DNA from 4 places in the Oceanobacillus aidingensis genome. Region 2 is predicted to be linked to each of the others. Evidence: riboswitches for the same ligand, from Rfam matches in the RefSeq annotation. Region 2 holds a riboswitch; each other region holds the start of a gene.
The links. A riboswitch is a leader RNA that binds a small molecule or an ion and turns the genes downstream of it on or off. The one in region 2 is predicted to bind S-adenosylmethionine.
Positions count from the first base shown of each region.

Region 1 (4,355 bases), on a different contig from region 2:
CCATCTTCCGTTGTCGGGAAATTCTCTACATTTAACCCCGCAATATACACATCATCCAGCTGAAGGTAGCGGCATCCCGCATCATAAAAAGCTTTGATTGCATCACGATAGGTTTGGATGACATCCTCTGCATATTCTGCAATACTTGGATAAACCTCGGGATTTACAATTCCTTTCCCAAATAATTGATTCGGACTTGGAATCGTTTGTTTGGCAATCGCACGGTCTCCGACGATTTCTTTGAATTCCACAAACTCCTTAACATGCGGGTGATCCGGATTAAAGGAAACCTTTCCTGTGACACGCACATTATAGCGTTCTGTTTCTTCTCCAACAAATTGAAATCCTGTATCCGGCACATATCCTTCCACACCGTTTAGATGCTCTTGAAAATCCGTATGCCAAAAGCGGCGTCTGAATTCCCCGTCCGTAACAGCGCTTAAGCCGACTTCAATCTGCTTATCTACGATACGTTTGATTTCTTCTGTTTCAATCTGATGAAGATCCGCTTTGGAAATAGCTCCTTCTTGAAAGTTCTTTCTAGCTTGATGAATCCGTTCCGGCCGCAATAAACTTCCGACATGGTCTGCACGAAATGGTGCTTTCACTGCTGTTTTTGTCATGTTATTCCTTCTCCCTTTTTGGTAGATAGTATTTATTATGGCAAAATGGCAAACGATCGAACTGGAAAACCGCTTGCTTTTTCAGGCTTGGGACTAATATTGAAAATCACAGCTCCTTTTGCCGGCAATTGATCCAGATTCGTCAGCAGCTCTACTTGAAAAGTATCCTGCTCTAATACATAATACTCGCCGATCAATGAACCATTTTTTCTGGCATCCACAGCCGCATCCGTGTCAAACGTTTCATGACCCACTGCTTTAATCTGTCTTTCTTCAAATAAGAACTTCAGAGCATCGAGCCCCCATCCGGGTAAATGACTGTCTCCATTCTCATCCTTATTCTCAAATGCACCTTTATCCGGCCAGCGCTTGCTCCAATCTGTCCGTAACGCGACAAATGTACCCGCTTCAACCTTTCCATGCACCTCTTCAAAAGCTAAAATGTCCTCCACCGTTAAAATATAATCATGGTTTTCTCCGGCTGCTTCTGATTTATCAATCACAACGATTGGGAGGACAACTTCTTTTAAATCCAGCTCCTCTAAATAGCGCTGATCACGAACAAAATGAATAGGTGCATCAATATGTGTGCCATATTGTCCGGAAACACTGAACTGCTGTGCGAAAAACCCGTCATCATGCGTATATAATGTTTCAAACTCGGCATCTTTAAATGCGGCAAAATGCGGCGAATTAGGACCGAATGTATGTGTTAAATCTACCCATGTTTTTGATTTTAGTGTTTCTAACGCGTGTAAGATTTCATTTTCTTTGGTAACTGTCATGATAAGCCGCCTCCCAATATATTGTTTTACGCTTTTGTTTTGTAATCTGTGATATGATCCTGCAATGTTTCATCTTCACCAAATAAAAAGTGTTTATGCATATCTGGAGAATAAATTGAATTAATTGTTTCGATGCCGACAGCTTCCGCAACCGCACGCAGCATTGCCGGTGAAGCTCCACAGCATAAACCGATATAATTCACGCCGATGCTATGTGCTTGTTTCGCCCATTCTGCCAGCTCATAGCGGTTATGATATAGCGGATCCAGAGAAGTCGGGAAGGTTGTTTCCGTTGGTAAATGACAGCTGCACCCTCCATCCGGCAAGTTAAAGAAGGTTGGATTCTCTTCTGTTGTCCGGTATGGAATCGGCAGTGCTCCAACATACCCGTCTACTTTGTCACGAATCTTTTCTAAATACGGCTGCATCGTGTCCGGCCCCCGGAAACAGTTCATCCCAACAACCAAGGCGCCGTTATCCTCTAAAATCTTACATGACTCTTCCACTGTGTAACCATCACGTAAAATGTTTTCACCCATTAATCCCAAGGTAATAACTGCCGGTAAATCATATTTTTTAATTTCCTCTAAAGCAATCAATGCTTCTTCATGATAATAAAAAGTTTCTCCGTTAATATAGTCAACATCCTCATCCTTACACCATGAAACCATTTCATTAAACATCGCTCTGACTTTATCCTTGGATTCCTGATCTTCCGGATTAAAAATATTGGTGTTCGATATATTTCCTGCAACCAGAGCTTCCTCTGTCGGATGTTCCTTTGCTACTTCCTTCGCTAATTTAATAGCATTTCTATTTAGAGGCTCTAATAAGTCCTCTTTACCGATAATGCGCATTTTTTCTCGGTGTGCGTTGTATGTAAAGGCAAGCACTACATCGGAACCTGCTTTCATGTAATCACGATAAACTGCCTTTAGCGTTTCCGGGTTATCCAGCGCTACTTCGGGTACAAAGGAGCCCGCCTGCAAATACCCTCTGCGCTCCAATTCAAATAAATATCCTTCCCCTACAATAACTGTTCCTTGCTTTAATCGCTCTTCCAAACTTCTTTTCGCCATCGTTCCATTCCTCCTGTAAGCTTTTAATTATTTGGTTCGCTGCGGATAAGTCGATATAGACACGAAAAAACCTCTTCTTTCAGAAAGAAGAGGTTTTGAGTACGATATCAATGTCTCTTCTTATCTGCTAGCTAACGCTACTGGAATTGGCACAGTTCTTTTATAAGTCTGTTGCCGAGGCTTCGAAGGGCCAGTCCCTCCACCTCTCTGGATAAGAAAATGTATTGCTATTTATTTGTTGTAGATAACTATATATCTATTTGAATTCCATGTCAATAAGAAATTTTAAAAATATTTCAGCGGTTTTTGAATCGGTTTGAATGAATCTTGTAAATATCTCATATCATAGAGAGAAGTTCCAAACACGCACGGCTTTATATCTCTAAGCAGATGTTTAAATTCCGTAAAAAAAAGGAATGTTAATTTCATGGAGAAAAATTCATAAAATGTTCAAAAAGTATAGACACACCCGAAAAATAAGCATATAATACAAATTAATTCTAAAACATGTAGACATTATATTGAATTTATTCTTCATTATTGGTATAATTAATTCTTTCGCTTTAAGAAATCGAATCAAAAAATATATTTATCATACGGAAGGGGGCGTAGATGTTGAATAGATATTTGATGATTGCTTTAATGATTATCCTTTTGCCAATGACACAATTATTCCCAGGTGTACATCACAGCTACGTTCTCACCGATCATGAAATACTGATTGATTCCCAATCGTCACCTGATTTAGGCGTTGGCGGAAATGACCAGCAAGATAAATCATTTATAGCAAGTCCAGGTTTAGTCATTACCTTATTCTTATTAGGCAGTCTCTGTTTATTCACTACGATTGTGCGGGTCAACCGTACGAAACAGCTGCTGACACCTGTTTTCTATCAATCCAATTTCGTGGTTTAAGCCTCTTTTAATAAAAAAATTAAAAATTAAAAGAGGAGGCAAAAACTATGATGATTTTCAGATTAATTGTTATTGGGTTCTTTTCACTGACTGCATTGTCCGTTTTCACTTATCAAGGTGTTGAGGTATTTCATGCAGTTGCGGATATATTCAGAGCAAAATCATAAGCTATCGTGTACCCCTTCGTACAATAAGCTTTTTCACCCTATACTAATCAAAAGGCAGCCAATGAAATGGATTCATTGGCTGCCTTTTTTGATTTAAGAGAAGTCGATGCTTTATTTAAAATTACCGCCGCGTACTTCTGACACATCATAGACAGTTACAAATGAAGTGGCATCGATATCTTGAATCGTTTCTTTCATTTTACTTTCTTCCAGTCGTGTAATCACACATTTAATTTGTTTAAATTCCTTTTTGGAGTAGCCGCCTTCTACATGCTGTAATGTACAGGCACGTCCCAGCCGGTCGCCAATTTCTTTCATCATCTCATCTGCATGCTCGGTAATGATATAAACTGCTTTTGTACTGCTTAATCCTTCTTCAATAATATGAATGACCTTGGAAGCTATGTAATAAGCAATACCGGACATCAGGGCCCCTCTTAATCCAAACACCGTGGACACTACGATAAATACAAATAAATTCAGAAATAATATTAAGTCACTCGTTCCAAAAGGCAGCTTTCGGGATAATAATACAGCAAGCATATCAATCCCATCCAACGCTCCTCCATTACGTAGTGCCAGTCCCATGCCAAATCCAATAATGATCCCGCCGACAACAGTGACAAGCAGGGTATCTCCTTCGATTTCAATAATAGTTGGAATATGATGCATCAGGCTGGTGCTTATAGCCAAAGAAGCAATACCGAGGATAGAGAAGATTGCAAAACTCTTGCCGATTTGTTTATATCCTAAGTAAATAAAGGGAATGTTTAAAATAGCAATCAG
Region 1 is NZ_JBHSFT010000002.1:103,545-107,899, reverse strand. Features, by position in the region: gene ACFO3P_RS03075 (5-methyltetrahydropteroyltriglutamate--homocysteine S-methyltransferase) at 1-623, opposite strand, end outside; gene ACFO3P_RS03070 (cyclase family protein) at 659-1,408, opposite strand; gene ACFO3P_RS03065 (homocysteine S-methyltransferase family protein) at 1,435-2,487, opposite strand; SAM riboswitch class I at 2,605-2,705, opposite strand; gene ACFO3P_RS03060 (hypothetical protein) at 3,100-3,402, shown strand; gene ACFO3P_RS03055 (YitT family protein) at 3,681-4,355, opposite strand, start outside.
Region 1: another riboswitch for S-adenosylmethionine. It lies ahead of ACFO3P_RS03065 (homocysteine S-methyltransferase family protein); the one in region 2 lies ahead of ACFO3P_RS20895 (carboxymuconolactone decarboxylase family protein).

Region 2 (4,355 bases):
GAGCGGGACGTATTTTCTATAATCAAATTAAGCTGTCAGGAAGAGTGCCGCAAATCTGCTTATTGTTTGGTCCATCCGCTGCCGGCGGTGCCTATATTCCGGCCTTTTGTGATATCGTTGTCATGGTTGATGGGAACGCATCGATGTATTTAGGTTCACCGCGAATGGCTGAAAAGGTCATTGGCGAAAAGGTTTCTTTAGAGGAAATGGGCGGAGCAAAGATGCACTGTACAACCTCAGGAGTAGGCGATGTTTTAGTAGATACCGAAGAAGAAGCGATTCAATTTGCACAGAAGTACTTAACGTATTTTCCTGCTAATTTTCGTGAGAAGCCAAAAAAAGCAGCATCTGTAGAACCAAAAAGCTTTGATAAGCCAATCAGCGAAATTATTCCAGAAAATCAAAATGCTGCTTTTGATATGTATGAACTGATTGACCGTACAATTGATGAAGGCAGTTTTTGTGAAATAAAAAAGCGGTTTGCTCCAGAATTAATTACTGGGCTGGCCCGTATCAACGGTCAAAGTATAGGAATCATTGCTAATCAGCCACGTGTAAAAGGAGGCGTTCTTTTTACGGATTCAGCAGATAAAGCAACAAAATTTATCCAATTATGTGATGCGTTTGAAATTCCGCTGCTGTTCTTAACGGATGTACCAGGATTTATGATTGGAACAAGAGTGGAGAAGCAGGGAATTATTCGCCATGGAGCCAAAATGCTGTTTGCAATGAGTGAGGTAACGGTACCTAAAATTTCTGTTATTGTCCGAAAGGCTTATGGAGCTGGTCTATACGCGATGTCAGGGCCGGCTTTCGATCCGGATTGCTGTTTAGCCTTTCCAAATGCACAGATTGCTGTTATGGGACCGGAAGCAGCAGTGAATGCAGTAGAAGCAAATAAAATCGCTCAGCTTCCAGAAGAAGAAAGGGAGGCATATATCGCAGAAAAGCAGGCCGCCTATAAAGAGAACATTGATATTTACCGCTTAGCTTCCGAAATGATTATTGATGATATCATTGATCCAGATCATCTTCGGAGCGAGCTGACAAGACGTTTCACCATTTATCAGAATAAGAAAAAGCAATTTACCGAGAGAAAACATGGGGTTTACCCAGTGTAAACAAATAATGGAAACGCTTAGGCTAGAATGTGGTCTAAGCGTTTTTACTGAAAACAAAAAAACATTAATTCACCATAATTGTATTATGTAAACTAAATGATGAATTTTAAGGACACGATGAAAAAAGCTGCTCAATCGATTTAGCATCGTACTCTATAGCAGGAAAATATAATTACATGTGATAAAACAACCAGTCGCCGCTTACAGCAAAAAGATATCTGCTAATATTATCAATAGATTTTGATCAAGAAACGCTTCATTAAATTAAAATTTCCACTTGACATATTTTTTAGAATTCGATAACATATGAAGAAATCTTAAAAAACTAAATAATGTAATTCCTTATCAAGAGCCGGGGGAGGAACTGGTCCTATAATCCCGCAGCAACCATTACTGGAAACGCAGTAAAATGGTGCTAATTCCAGCAAGTTTTCACTTGAGAGATGAGGCAGTGTGTAAAGAAACCCTCTTCTTCTGGAAAAGGGGTTTTTTCATTTTTAAACAAGGGTAGGGAGGGAATAATTTCAAAGGGGCAAGCATGGCTTAAAACCGAGTAATTAGATAGGTAAAGTTTAATTATTATGGTGGCTGTAAGAAAATTAACGAGATGGATTTACAATTTGTATGATTTTATCGCAGCACAAATCAGTGGGCAAAGGAAACAGACCAGGTTCACGATGTCCTAGGGCTGAAACTGGGACTGGGACTGCGATTACTCGTCCCATCGAAGAGCTTTTGCGATTAACCGTCCTATTATAAAGAGTTGTGCGTCGAAAAACCTTCACTAATTGAAGTTTCACTGTATGACAAGCCAAAATTTTAAATGTATGAGGAGAGATTTCATTGACTAAAACAGATAGTTTATATCAAAAATCTTATTTTAACCGGATAACAGAATTAAAAGAATATGCACCGGAAGCGTTTCAAACTTTTTTTGCTTTTAACGATAAAGCATTAGCTGAGGGTGAATTATCAGTTAAATTAAAGGAATTAATTGCGGTAGCCGTAGCGCACATTACGGGGTGCCCGTACTGCATTGATTTACATGTGGGGAATGCTAAAAAAAATAACGCTGATAAAGAGGAAGTAACAGAGGCCATTTTTGTTGCAACAGCTCTAAAGGCTGGTTCAGCGGTTGCTCATGGTGTGAATGCGCTAAATGCGTTTGATGAAGAGGAAAAAGACGAGCTGTACAAAGCATCCTATTTTAATAGATTAACCGAATTTGGTGACATTGATGCGGATACATTCAAGGCATTTGCTGCTTTTGATCATAAATCTATCAAAGCAGGCAAATTGACCGAAAAGGAGAAAGAGCTTATCGCGGTGGCATCAGCACATACCACAGGCTGCCCGTATTGCATTGATCTGCATACGAAAAACGCCAAAAAAACAGGATCCAGCCTAGAGGAAATATCAGAAGCGATTTTTGTGGCAGCAGCTTTAAAAGCCGGGTCCGCAGTGGCACATAGTGTGAATGCCTTAAATGCTTTCGATGAATCTTAAGTAATCAGCAATTCAGAAGTAAGGGCCGATACCAAAATCAATGGCTGACTGCATCAAATGAGAGATAGTCAATTATAGATTTTGGTGAAGCGGTCAAGATGAAAATTTATGAGAAAAGGAGCTTATCGAAACGATGACAAAACAAATTCACCTGAATGGATTTATTCAAAATTCACCTTCCCCTCACTCGACAGGATTATGGAAGCATGAAAAGGACGAGGGGACAAAACATAATGACCTGTCATATTGGATAGAAACAGCAAAAATCCTGGAACGCGGTAAATTTGATGCCATGTTTATTGCTGATGTGCTTGGAACCTACAGTGTATATGAAAATAGTCATGAAGCAGCTGTCCGGCATGCTGTACAGCTTCCGGCACATGATCCATTGATTCCGATTTCTGCTATGGCGGCTGTCACTGAAAATCTCGGCTTTGCGCCAACAATTTCTGCTACATATGCACAACCATACGCACTCGCAAGGCAGCTATCTACACTGGATCATTTAACGAATGGAAGAGTTGCCTGGAATGTGGTGACTTCTTATTTAGAAAGCGAGGCAGTCAATCTTGGCCTTTCCAGCCGTCTTCCTAAGGAACAGCGCTATGACCGTGCAGATGAATTTCTCAAAGTCGTTTATAAACTTTGGGAACACAGCTGGGATGACAATGCTGTTGTTCATGATGGCACAAAGGATACATTTGCACAGCCGGATAAGGTTCGTTTGATTAATCATGAAGGTGAATTTTTCAATGTACCTGGTCCGCATTTGGTTGAACCTTCTCCGCAGCGTACGCCTGTTTTATTCCAAGCAGGAGCTTCACCAAAAGGAAGAGATTTTGCAGCGAAACATGCAGAGGCGGTTTTTACTAAAAATCATTCCTTGGATGCGTTAAAGGCCTATGTTGCAGATATTCGGAAACGAACAGAGGAACAGGGCAGAAATCGGCAAGATATATTTGTTTTTCCTATGATTTTGCCAATCATTGGGTCAACGGAAGAAGAAGCGCTGGCAAAGTATGAAGATTTAACAGACCACGTCAGCTACGAAGGAACTGCGTCTCTCCTTTCCGGACATACAGGAATCGATTTTTCAAAATATAATCCGGATCAGTATATTGAAGATATACAGACAGAAGCAGTACAGGGAAATCTGGATATGTATACAAAAGATCCTAATAAGAAATGGACACTGCGGGAAGCTGTTAAAAATCATGGACTCGGCAATGGTACGGTGAAATTTATCGGAACACCTGAACAAATTGCAGATCGAATGGAAGAATGGGCATTTGAAGGTGACGTGGATGGTTTCAATATCGCGCAGACCTATTCTCCGGATACATTTCGGGAATTTGTGGATTTAGTTGTTCCTGAATTGCAAAAACGCGGCATTTACCGGACTGAATATGAAGGGAAGACGCTTAGAGAAAATATGTTTGGAAATGGAACACCCCATTTACCCGATAATCATCCTGCGCGAAAGCTTGGCAGCTTTCAGCCGAGATAACGGAGAAGTACATTTCCTGTTTTACTCGTATGTGCAAGGAGGTCAGAGATGAGTACAATTATGCTTTATACATGGATCGGTTTTGCAATATTTCTAGCTGTCATGCTGATCCTTGGTTACATAAGTGCTAAAAAAACGAAAAACATCAGTGATTTCGCTACAGGCGGCGGAAGTCTGGGACCCTATGTACTGGGCCTGTCCTTTGCTGCTACTTATCTAAG
Region 2 is NZ_JBHSFT010000049.1:304,453-308,807, forward strand. Features, by position in the region: gene ACFO3P_RS20890 (acyl-CoA carboxylase subunit beta) at 1-1,121, shown strand, start outside; SAM riboswitch class I at 1,461-1,571, shown strand; gene ACFO3P_RS20895 (carboxymuconolactone decarboxylase family protein) at 1,959-2,627, shown strand; gene ACFO3P_RS20900 (LLM class flavin-dependent oxidoreductase) at 2,761-4,134, shown strand; gene ACFO3P_RS20905 (sodium:solute symporter family protein) at 4,183-4,355, shown strand, end outside.

Region 3 (4,355 bases), on a different contig from region 2:
ATCAAGCACGTTTCCGATACCATCAGATAAGCCAAGAGATGCAACTGTTCCTTTGTTAGAGAAAACAAAGTCAGTAATCACTTCATCACGAATCAATGCAACAATGTTATCTGCTGCTTTCGCGCCTTCTTGTACAGCCAGCTGACCAGTTGGAGGGAATGGTTTTCCAGTTTCCGGATCCATTGTCCATGAGCAGTCTCCAAGGATAAAGATATTTTCTTCTCCTTCTGGACGTAAATCTAATCCAACATTTACTTTTCCTTTGAATAATTCAAATCCGGATTCAGCCAATACCGGGTTACCCATTACGCCGCCTGTCCATACAACTGTACCAGCTTTGATTAATTCGTTATCTTCGCCGACAACAAATCCGTCTTCTGTACATTCTTTGATGGCAGTACCAATACGGAATTCTACGCCACGATTTTCTAAGGACTGTTTTCCGTAAGAAACTAAATCTTCATCAAACATAGGTAAAATAGATGGCATTGCCTCTACGTTAATAATTTTTGCTTTGCTGCGATCGATATCGTATTTTTTACATAGCTCAGGTACTTTGTCTGCAAGCTCACCAACAAATTCAATCCCTGTGAATCCGCCGCCGCCGACAACGATGGTAAGCTGCTCGTCACGTTTTTCTTCGCTTGAAGAATACTGAGCAAACTGATATTCAATGTGCTCTGCAATTAATCGGCTGGAATCAATATCTGTGATTGCATAAGCATTCTCTTCCATACCCGGAATGCCAAATGAGTTGGATACAAATCCAAGTGCAAATACAAGATAGTCATAAGCCACTTCGCTGTTTTCAAGAACAACGCGTTTTTCCTCACGCTTCACTTCCGTAACGGTATCGTAAATTAAACGTACACGCTTAGGGTTAACTACATCTGTTAGCATAAAACGTGCCTGATTCGGGGTAATCGTACCCGCTGCTACTTCATGTAACCATGTACTTTCATAATGGTAATTATGTTTGTTGATTAACACAATCTCAGCTTCTTCAGGAGACAGCTGTTGAGTTAAACGTCTTGTTGCAACTAATCCAGCATAGCCTGCACCAAGAACGACTACTTTTGGTTTACTCATAATTCATCTTCCATCCTTTCTATCTTCCACAAATAAAATGTAATGTAATTTCGAACTATCACGTTTAATAGTCACTGCATCTATTATAATATCAAATTTTGCGGGATTAGGCTAATTTTCATTATAATTTCTTTAGAAAACTTAGCGAAACTTGTTTTATCAAAGAACCCGCATGATATATATGCTTATTAATAGGTGCGAAAGTTGAGATTTTAATATTAAAAAACTGCAAATTCGCCAGGCTACAGCAAATTCGCAGTTTTATTTTACCTTATTAATTTAATTATGAAACAGCTGCTTTCTTTCGTAATTTAATCAGCATAGATGGATGCAGTATCGACCTCAGAACCTTTGTGCTCTTCAGAACCTTTATCTGTTTCTGAGTCTGAGTTTTCTCCCTCTTCTTCAGTCTCATGCTCTCCATTATTTTCTTCTTCTTCGGGATTTCCTTCCTCTGATTCCGGCTCTTCACTCTCTACATCTTCAGAATCGGGTTCCTTGTTGTTTGCATTATCATCGTTGCCATTTTCTTCCTCTTCCGGCTGTTTCGGCGGTTGATCCGATTTATCTTTTGAATCTTCTTTCTCTGAATTCTCTTCATTCCTGTCATTTGTGCCGGGCGCCTCAGTTTCAGCTCCAGAATTATTGGAATCAGAAAAGCGGCTATTTTTTTCAGATTGATTCTGATGTACAGAAGCTGTGGAACGTTGCGTATTATTCGATTCTGATTCTCGGCTTTCTGTATTCTCATTATTTTCACCAGCTGCGTTTTCCTTATTTGAAGCGTTACTGCTTTGTTCACTGTCAGCTGGCTCATCATTTGTTATTTGATTAGATGATGCTTCCTCAGAAGCTATATAATCTTCTTCCTGCACCTCTGTTTCTGGATTTGTGTATATTTCTTCCTCTGTTTCGGTACCTTGAGTCACAGTACGCTCTTCCTGCACTTCTATTTCATTGTCTTCCTGCTGAAGTATGTTGCGATAATCTAAATTAGCTGTTTGATAAATTTGTTCATTGTCTCCTAATAACCGATTATTCCAGGAGGTTGTAAAAATCTCTACGCTTTCTCCAGTTTGTCCAGTTCCGTCTTCTGTACTCACTTCCATTGAATATTCTACAGAGCGGTTATCCTTATAAATCCCCATGCCAATGATGATAATACAACCTGCTAACATAGAAATGTTTACCCATAATAGCTTTTTTTTGCGCATATATCTTCTTCCTTTTTAAATAGTTTCATTCGGATATTTATTATTTCACCCTTTTTATTATCAGACATATCCAACTCATTCAGAGTAATTGTCCATTTTATAACCATTCAACAATACGTTCACTACACTACCATTGTAATCGTCATCGGAGTCCTTTTCAAATACTTTTCGTTTTTTTCAAGCTTCTTCTTTCTATACACAGCCTCTAAGCCAGTGTTGCCGGCTTTTTCATTTTAAAAAAAATCAAGACTTGATTTTTTTTCCTCGCTCTTGTAAAGTTAACGTAATTATAATTTAATAAAATTCCAATTCTTATCCAGAGAGACGGAGGGACTGGCCCGACGATGTCTCAGCAACCAGCTGCTTCTAGCAAGGTGCTAATTCCAGAAGGGAACTCCCCTTTAAAGATAAGATATGTATCATCACGATATCATACCCTTCTTATCTAATCTCTGGAATAAGAAGGGTTTTTTATTGATTTCACATGGGAAAATCATAAGAAAACAGCATATTCGCGAAAGATAAGCGAATTCATGTTTCTGGATTGAGGAGGCTGAAGAAAAATGAGAAAAATAGAAACAGCATTAGTACAGTTAGGTAATAAAACGGACGAACGGACAGGGGCTATAAATCCGCCTATTTACATGTCAACAGCTTATCAGCACCAGGGAATTGGCCATTCCACAGGTTATGATTATACGCGTACCAAGAATCCGACCAGATCTGTTTTAGAGGAAGGTTTCGCAAAGCTGGAAGAAGGAGATGCTGCTTTCGCCTGCAGCTCAGGAATGGCAGCTATTCAATTAGTTCTCTCCTCCCTGTTTCGTATGGGCGATCACCTTATCGCGACAAAAGATATCTACGGAGGAACTTACCGTATTTTTAATCATTTTGAAAAAGCTTATAATATTTCCGTGACCTATGATGTCTGTCAAAATATCACGGAAACAGAACGATGTATTAACGAAAATACAAAGGCTATCTTTTTAGAAACACCGACGAACCCGTTACTTCAGGAGGTGGATATTGAAAAGTATGCGGAGCTGGCTAAAAAGCATAACCTGCTGCTTATTGTTGATAATACTTTTTTAACACCTTATCTCCAGCAGCCAATTACGCTTGGTGCGGATATTGTAGTGCATAGTGCGACAAAATATATCGGCGGCCATAATGATGTTTTAGCCGGTCTGGTCGTAACCAAAAGTCCTGACCTTTCCGAAAAATTATTTGAAATGCATAATGCGTCAGGAGCAACATTATCTGCTTCAGACAGCTGGCTGCTTGTCCGCGGGTTAAAAACACTTGCATTGCGTATGCAGCGTCACGAGGAAAACGCACAAAAAATTGCTGCTTACCTGCGAGACCACTCGTCAATTGGACAGGTTTATTATCCAAATAAAGGCGGCATGCTTTCATTTTGTTTAGAAGATGCCGACCAGGTGCGTTCTTTCTTAGCTAACCTCAACTTAATTGTATTTGCCGAAAGTCTGGGCGGTGTAGAAAGCTTTATTACCTATCCTACAACACAAACACATGCCGATATGCCGGAGGAAGAAAGAGATAACAGAGGAATCGGTGATGACCTTCTTCGTTTCTCTGTAGGAATTGAAGATGCGGAGGATTTAATAGCAGATATTGAGCAGGCGCTGCAGGTTGTCAGTAAAATTTAAAACAATACCCCAAAAAAGAGGCAGCTCATTTTAAAGCTGCCTCTTTTTTAGAGTAAAGATGAAATTATATTCTTCCTTACATATTATTTAATTTGCTCAACATTCAACATATGGAAGCATACAGCCATTTCATCGTATGCTTCCATAATTTAAGGTTCATTTAAGGTTCGTTACCCTTTTATTAAACCTAAATCCACTTTCCATTGTAACCATTGCAGCTGTCTCGTTTTACGAGGTAAGAATTGACGAATATCTTCCTCATGGTACCCAACTTGGAATCTTTTTTCATCCACCAAAATTGGACTTTTCAGCAGTCTTGGGTATTTGTGAATTAATTTCAATAAAGTTTGCAGAGACAAATCCTCTACATTCAAATTCAATT
Region 3 is NZ_JBHSFT010000050.1:373,978-378,332, reverse strand. Features, by position in the region: gene ACFO3P_RS22825 (NAD(P)/FAD-dependent oxidoreductase) at 1-1,089, opposite strand, end outside; gene ACFO3P_RS22820 (hypothetical protein) at 1,401-2,303, opposite strand; SAM riboswitch class I at 2,613-2,717, shown strand; gene ACFO3P_RS22815 (methionine biosynthesis PLP-dependent protein) at 2,867-3,973, shown strand; gene spx (transcriptional regulator Spx) at 4,144-4,355, opposite strand, start outside.
Region 3: another riboswitch for S-adenosylmethionine. It lies ahead of ACFO3P_RS22815 (methionine biosynthesis PLP-dependent protein); the one in region 2 lies ahead of ACFO3P_RS20895 (carboxymuconolactone decarboxylase family protein).

Region 4 (4,355 bases), on a different contig from region 2:
CGAAGCCGCAACATTTGCAATGGCAAAGTCAGGTTCTTCATGAACCATTTTTAAATGTCCTATCGGAGCGACCATTAATGGGGAAGCATATTCTTTTCCTAAAATACGTATAGATGTGTCTACTTCGGAGACATTACGTAAAAACCTGGGAATAATCGAATATTTCTCAAAGGCTTCTCTGTTTTTTCTTAACGTTTCTTCCCCGCCGGCACCAGAGCGGATGTGGCCAAATACTTCTGCCGGCAGGGCATGCTTTGCTGCAGCTTCAAGCTGTGCAGTGCCAATTGGAAAGGAATCTTGTATGGTTATATGCTCTAAGAAAGAGCCTTTCTTGGATGAGGTTGTCATATTTTTTCCTCCAATTAATCTTTTTTCAATCGTTCGGCGAGTCGGTTTCCAAGAGACTGAAGACCTTGAACGATAATAACGAGCATAATAACCGTAACGTACATGACGTCTGTTTCATAACGCAAGTGTCCAAATCGGTAAGCTAAGTCACCCAGGCCTCCAGCGCCGACTAATCCGGCCATAGCAGTTGCCCCGATAAGGCTGATTGTTGCGATGGTTAATGCAAGAACAATGGCTGGTCTCGCTTCACGCAGCATCACATTCCAAATAATTTGATGTGTCTTTACTCCCATCGCTCGATATGCTTCGATAACACCTTGGTTGACCTCTAACAGGGAGGATTCAATCAGTCTGGCGATATAAGGAGCTGCATTGACAACGAGCGGCACAATAACTCCTTTTACACCAATGGTTACACCTACAATCAATTTGGTGAAAGGAAGCATAAAGAATAAAAGAATAATAAATGGAATGGACCGGATGACGTTAATCAGCAGGTTTAAAGACTGATAAACAAACTTATTTTGCAAGGGTTGTCCCGGACGTGTCAAAACTAATAGAATAGCTAAAATAACGCCGATAATAACAGCGAAAAACAAAGAGATTAAAACCATTTGAAGAGTTTCTATTATGGCATCATAAAACTCTGAACCCCATTGATCAATAAATGCCTGCATGTTAATTCACCCCCAATTCTTCTACTTCTACGCCTTGTTCTTTTAAGAAGGAGAGAGAATGTTCTACTTGATGCTCACTGCCAATCAAATGAACGACAAGGTTGCCGACAATGCCATTTTTTAATTCGATAATATTGGCAGTCAGAATATTCGGCTCTACATAAAATTGCTGTGTTACCTTAGACAACAGCGGCTGACCTGTATTTTCACCAAGGAAGGTTAAACGAATTACTTTGCCTTCTAAATTCAATTCATCAATTAAACGATCCGATAATTTTCGTTGTGAAATGGTATTTAAGAACTTTTTAGTCGTCGGCTGTTTAGGTTTTGTAAATAGTTCTATCGTCGAACCTTGTTCAATGAGGTTTCCATTTTCAATAACATAGACATAATCGCATATTTTTTGGATAACGTTCATTTCGTGCGTGATTAATAGTATTGTGATCCCAAGCTCTGCATTAATTTTTAATAATAGTTCGAGAATGGAATTTGTCGTTTCTGGGTCGAGTGCGCTGGTTGCCTCATCGCTCAGGAGGACCTGTGGCTCCTGTGACAGCGCCCTGGCAATAGCGACACGCTGCTTTTGACCGCCGGAAAGCTGGGAAGGATAAGCATCTTTTTTCTCAGATAAATCGACAATATCTAAGTATTTCATGACTCTTTCCTTAACCTCTGCCTTCGGTACGCCGAGTAATTTTAATGGAATCGCAATGTTATCATAGACACTGGCAGTCCTTAATAAATTAAAATGCTGAAAAATCATGCCGACCTTTTGTCTTGTTTGCCGGAGCTTTTCTTTTGACAGCTTCGTTAAGTCGGTTCCATCAATCCAAACCTTTCCTTTCGAAGGAGACTCCAGTAAATTGACACAGCGAATTAATGTACTTTTTCCTGCACCGCTGTAGCCGATTACGCCATGGATTTCTCCTTTATTGACAGAAATCGTCACATCGTCCAGTGCAGTAACATCCTTTCCTTTTTTGGAGGGGAAAACTTTTGTGACATTCTCTAATTTGATCATCTGCTGTTTTTCCTGCCTTTCTATCATTATGCTGCAGTTGATAGGTAATATTGTTTGCAGCTGTCTTGTCAGAATCGATACAATTTCTAAAAAAGAGCCTCTCTAGGGTAAGAGAGGCTCGAAAATGTAATCTTATTTTCTGCTCTCATCTTTCAAGACGGGTGTCTTGCTGGAATTAGCACCTTTTTTTAAGGTTGCCGAGCTTCAACGGGCCAGTCCCTCAGCTGCTCTGGATAAGAGGTGTGGTAGTAATTGAATTGTATTCTTTAAAAGTATCTTATTTTACAAGTTTCGTCAATATTTATTTTTGAAACAGCTGCAGTTTCTCAATACGTCGAATAGCTTCGCGAATACGATTCTCTTCTACGAGTAATCCGACGCGTATATAACCTTCTCCATTCTTTCCGAAACCATTCCCGGCTGCAACGGCTACATCCGCCTCTTGTAATAAATAATCAGCAAATGTTTCACTTGTAAATGCCGCTGGTACAGGGAGCCAGGCAAAGAAAGAGCCTTTCGGTGCAGTGACTTCCCAGCCGATACGTCTGCATTCTTCTATGAGAACATCTCTGCGCTGTTCATAGCGTTCCACAAGCGAGGTGACACAGCTTTGGTCCCCTAATAATGCTTCCGCAGCTGCCTTTTGAATAGCTGGGAAAAGACTGACAAATAAATGGTCCTGCAGAATATTAATCGCTTCGATCATATCTTTGTTGCCAGCAGCAAAACCGACTCGCCAGCCGGCCATATTATAGGTTTTGGAAAGGGTGTACAGCTCAACGCCGACATCTTTCGCTCCTTTTGTCTGTAGGAAGCTTATTGGCTGATAGCCGTCGAAACCGATGGCTCCATAAGCGAAATCATGAACAACACCGATATCATTTTCCTTCGCTAACGCAACGGTATCTTCAAAAAATTCTTTCGTTGCGACACCTCCGGTCGGGTTGTTTGGATAGTTGAGATATAATAGCTTGGCAAGTTTCTTTTGTTCCGGCGTCAGGGCAGCATAATCTGGTAAAAAATTGTTTTCCTCTAATAATGGAAACGTGTCATAAGTAACGTCTGCTAATGAAACACTGGACAAATAATCTGGATATCCAGGGTCTGGCAAGAGCATTAATTCGCCTTCATCCATAACAGCTAAAGGGAGTTCTGCCAAGCCAATTTTACTTCCGAACAAAATAGCAATTTCTGAAGCAGGATCTAAATCGACATTATATTCTCTTTTATAAAACTGTGCTGCAGCCCCTTTTAATTCATCGGTACCGCGGAAAGGGGAATATTTATGGGCAGCCGGATTTTCGGCGCTTTCCTGAAGTGTACGGATAATATGCGGCGGTGTCGGCTGATCCGGGTTGCCTTGTCCGAGATTGATAATATCTCTTCCTTCTTCCAGGGCTGCAGCGACTTTGCCGGCAAGGGATGCAAAAAATTGAGCAGGAAGCTTTTCTACACGACGGGATAACTTCATCATCTATCGACCTCTTTATACTAGTTTGTGAATTTTATAATTACATCTAATAGTATAAGTTTGCAGTGCGATTGTCTATAAAAAATATGAGAAAACAGCAAAACAAGGCAGGATGGGAATTTTTTCCGTGTCTCTTATTCATCCCTTTTTCCGTTGCATTTCATATGTGAAAGTAGTAAGATAGAAATCGTGTCAAATTATGTTAAATAATTAGATAATTCCAAGAATTATTTGGTTTGGAGGTAGGAGGAATAAAAATGAATACCAAACTGCGTATAGGAAATTATTTAGCAATTGCATTTATGTTATTTGCTTTATTTTTTGGAGCGGGGAACCTGATTTTCCCGGCACAGCTCGGACAATTATCAGGAGATAATATTACCCCGGCTACGATTGGCTTTTTAATCACTGGAGTAGGGTTGCCTTTTCTGGGTATTATGGCAATGGGCTTCTCTGGAAAAAATAATCTGCAGGAGCTTGCCAGCCGTGTCCATCCTGTTTATGGTCTTGGGTTTACGGCGTTACTTTACTTAACAATCGGACCATTCTTTGCAGCTCCAAGAACAGGAACAGTGGCTTATGAGGTTGGTATTGGTCCATATGTAAGCGAAGGATCTCAATCAACGGTTCTCTTGATTTTTACCGGAGTCTTTTTCTTAATTGCCCTGCTTGTCTCGTTATTTCCATCTAAAATTGTTGATAATATTGGGAAATTTTTAGCGCCAGTGTTGGTTGTTTTACTGCTTGTTTTATTGGCAGTTGCCCTCTTTAATCCGATGGGGACGATTCAGGCTCCAGAGGAAGCATACCAGACTTCCGCCTTTTTTATCGGATTTTT
Region 4 is NZ_JBHSFT010000016.1:65,375-69,729, reverse strand. Features, by position in the region: gene ACFO3P_RS11545 (alpha-hydroxy-acid oxidizing protein) at 1-348, opposite strand, end outside; gene ACFO3P_RS11540 (methionine ABC transporter permease) at 363-1,031, opposite strand; gene ACFO3P_RS11535 (methionine ABC transporter ATP-binding protein) at 1,027-2,046, opposite strand; SAM riboswitch class I at 2,189-2,286, opposite strand; gene ACFO3P_RS11530 (pyridoxal phosphate-dependent aminotransferase) at 2,348-3,517, opposite strand; gene brnQ (branched-chain amino acid transport system II carrier protein) at 3,775-4,355, shown strand, end outside.
Region 4: another riboswitch for S-adenosylmethionine. It lies ahead of ACFO3P_RS11535 (methionine ABC transporter ATP-binding protein); the one in region 2 lies ahead of ACFO3P_RS20895 (carboxymuconolactone decarboxylase family protein).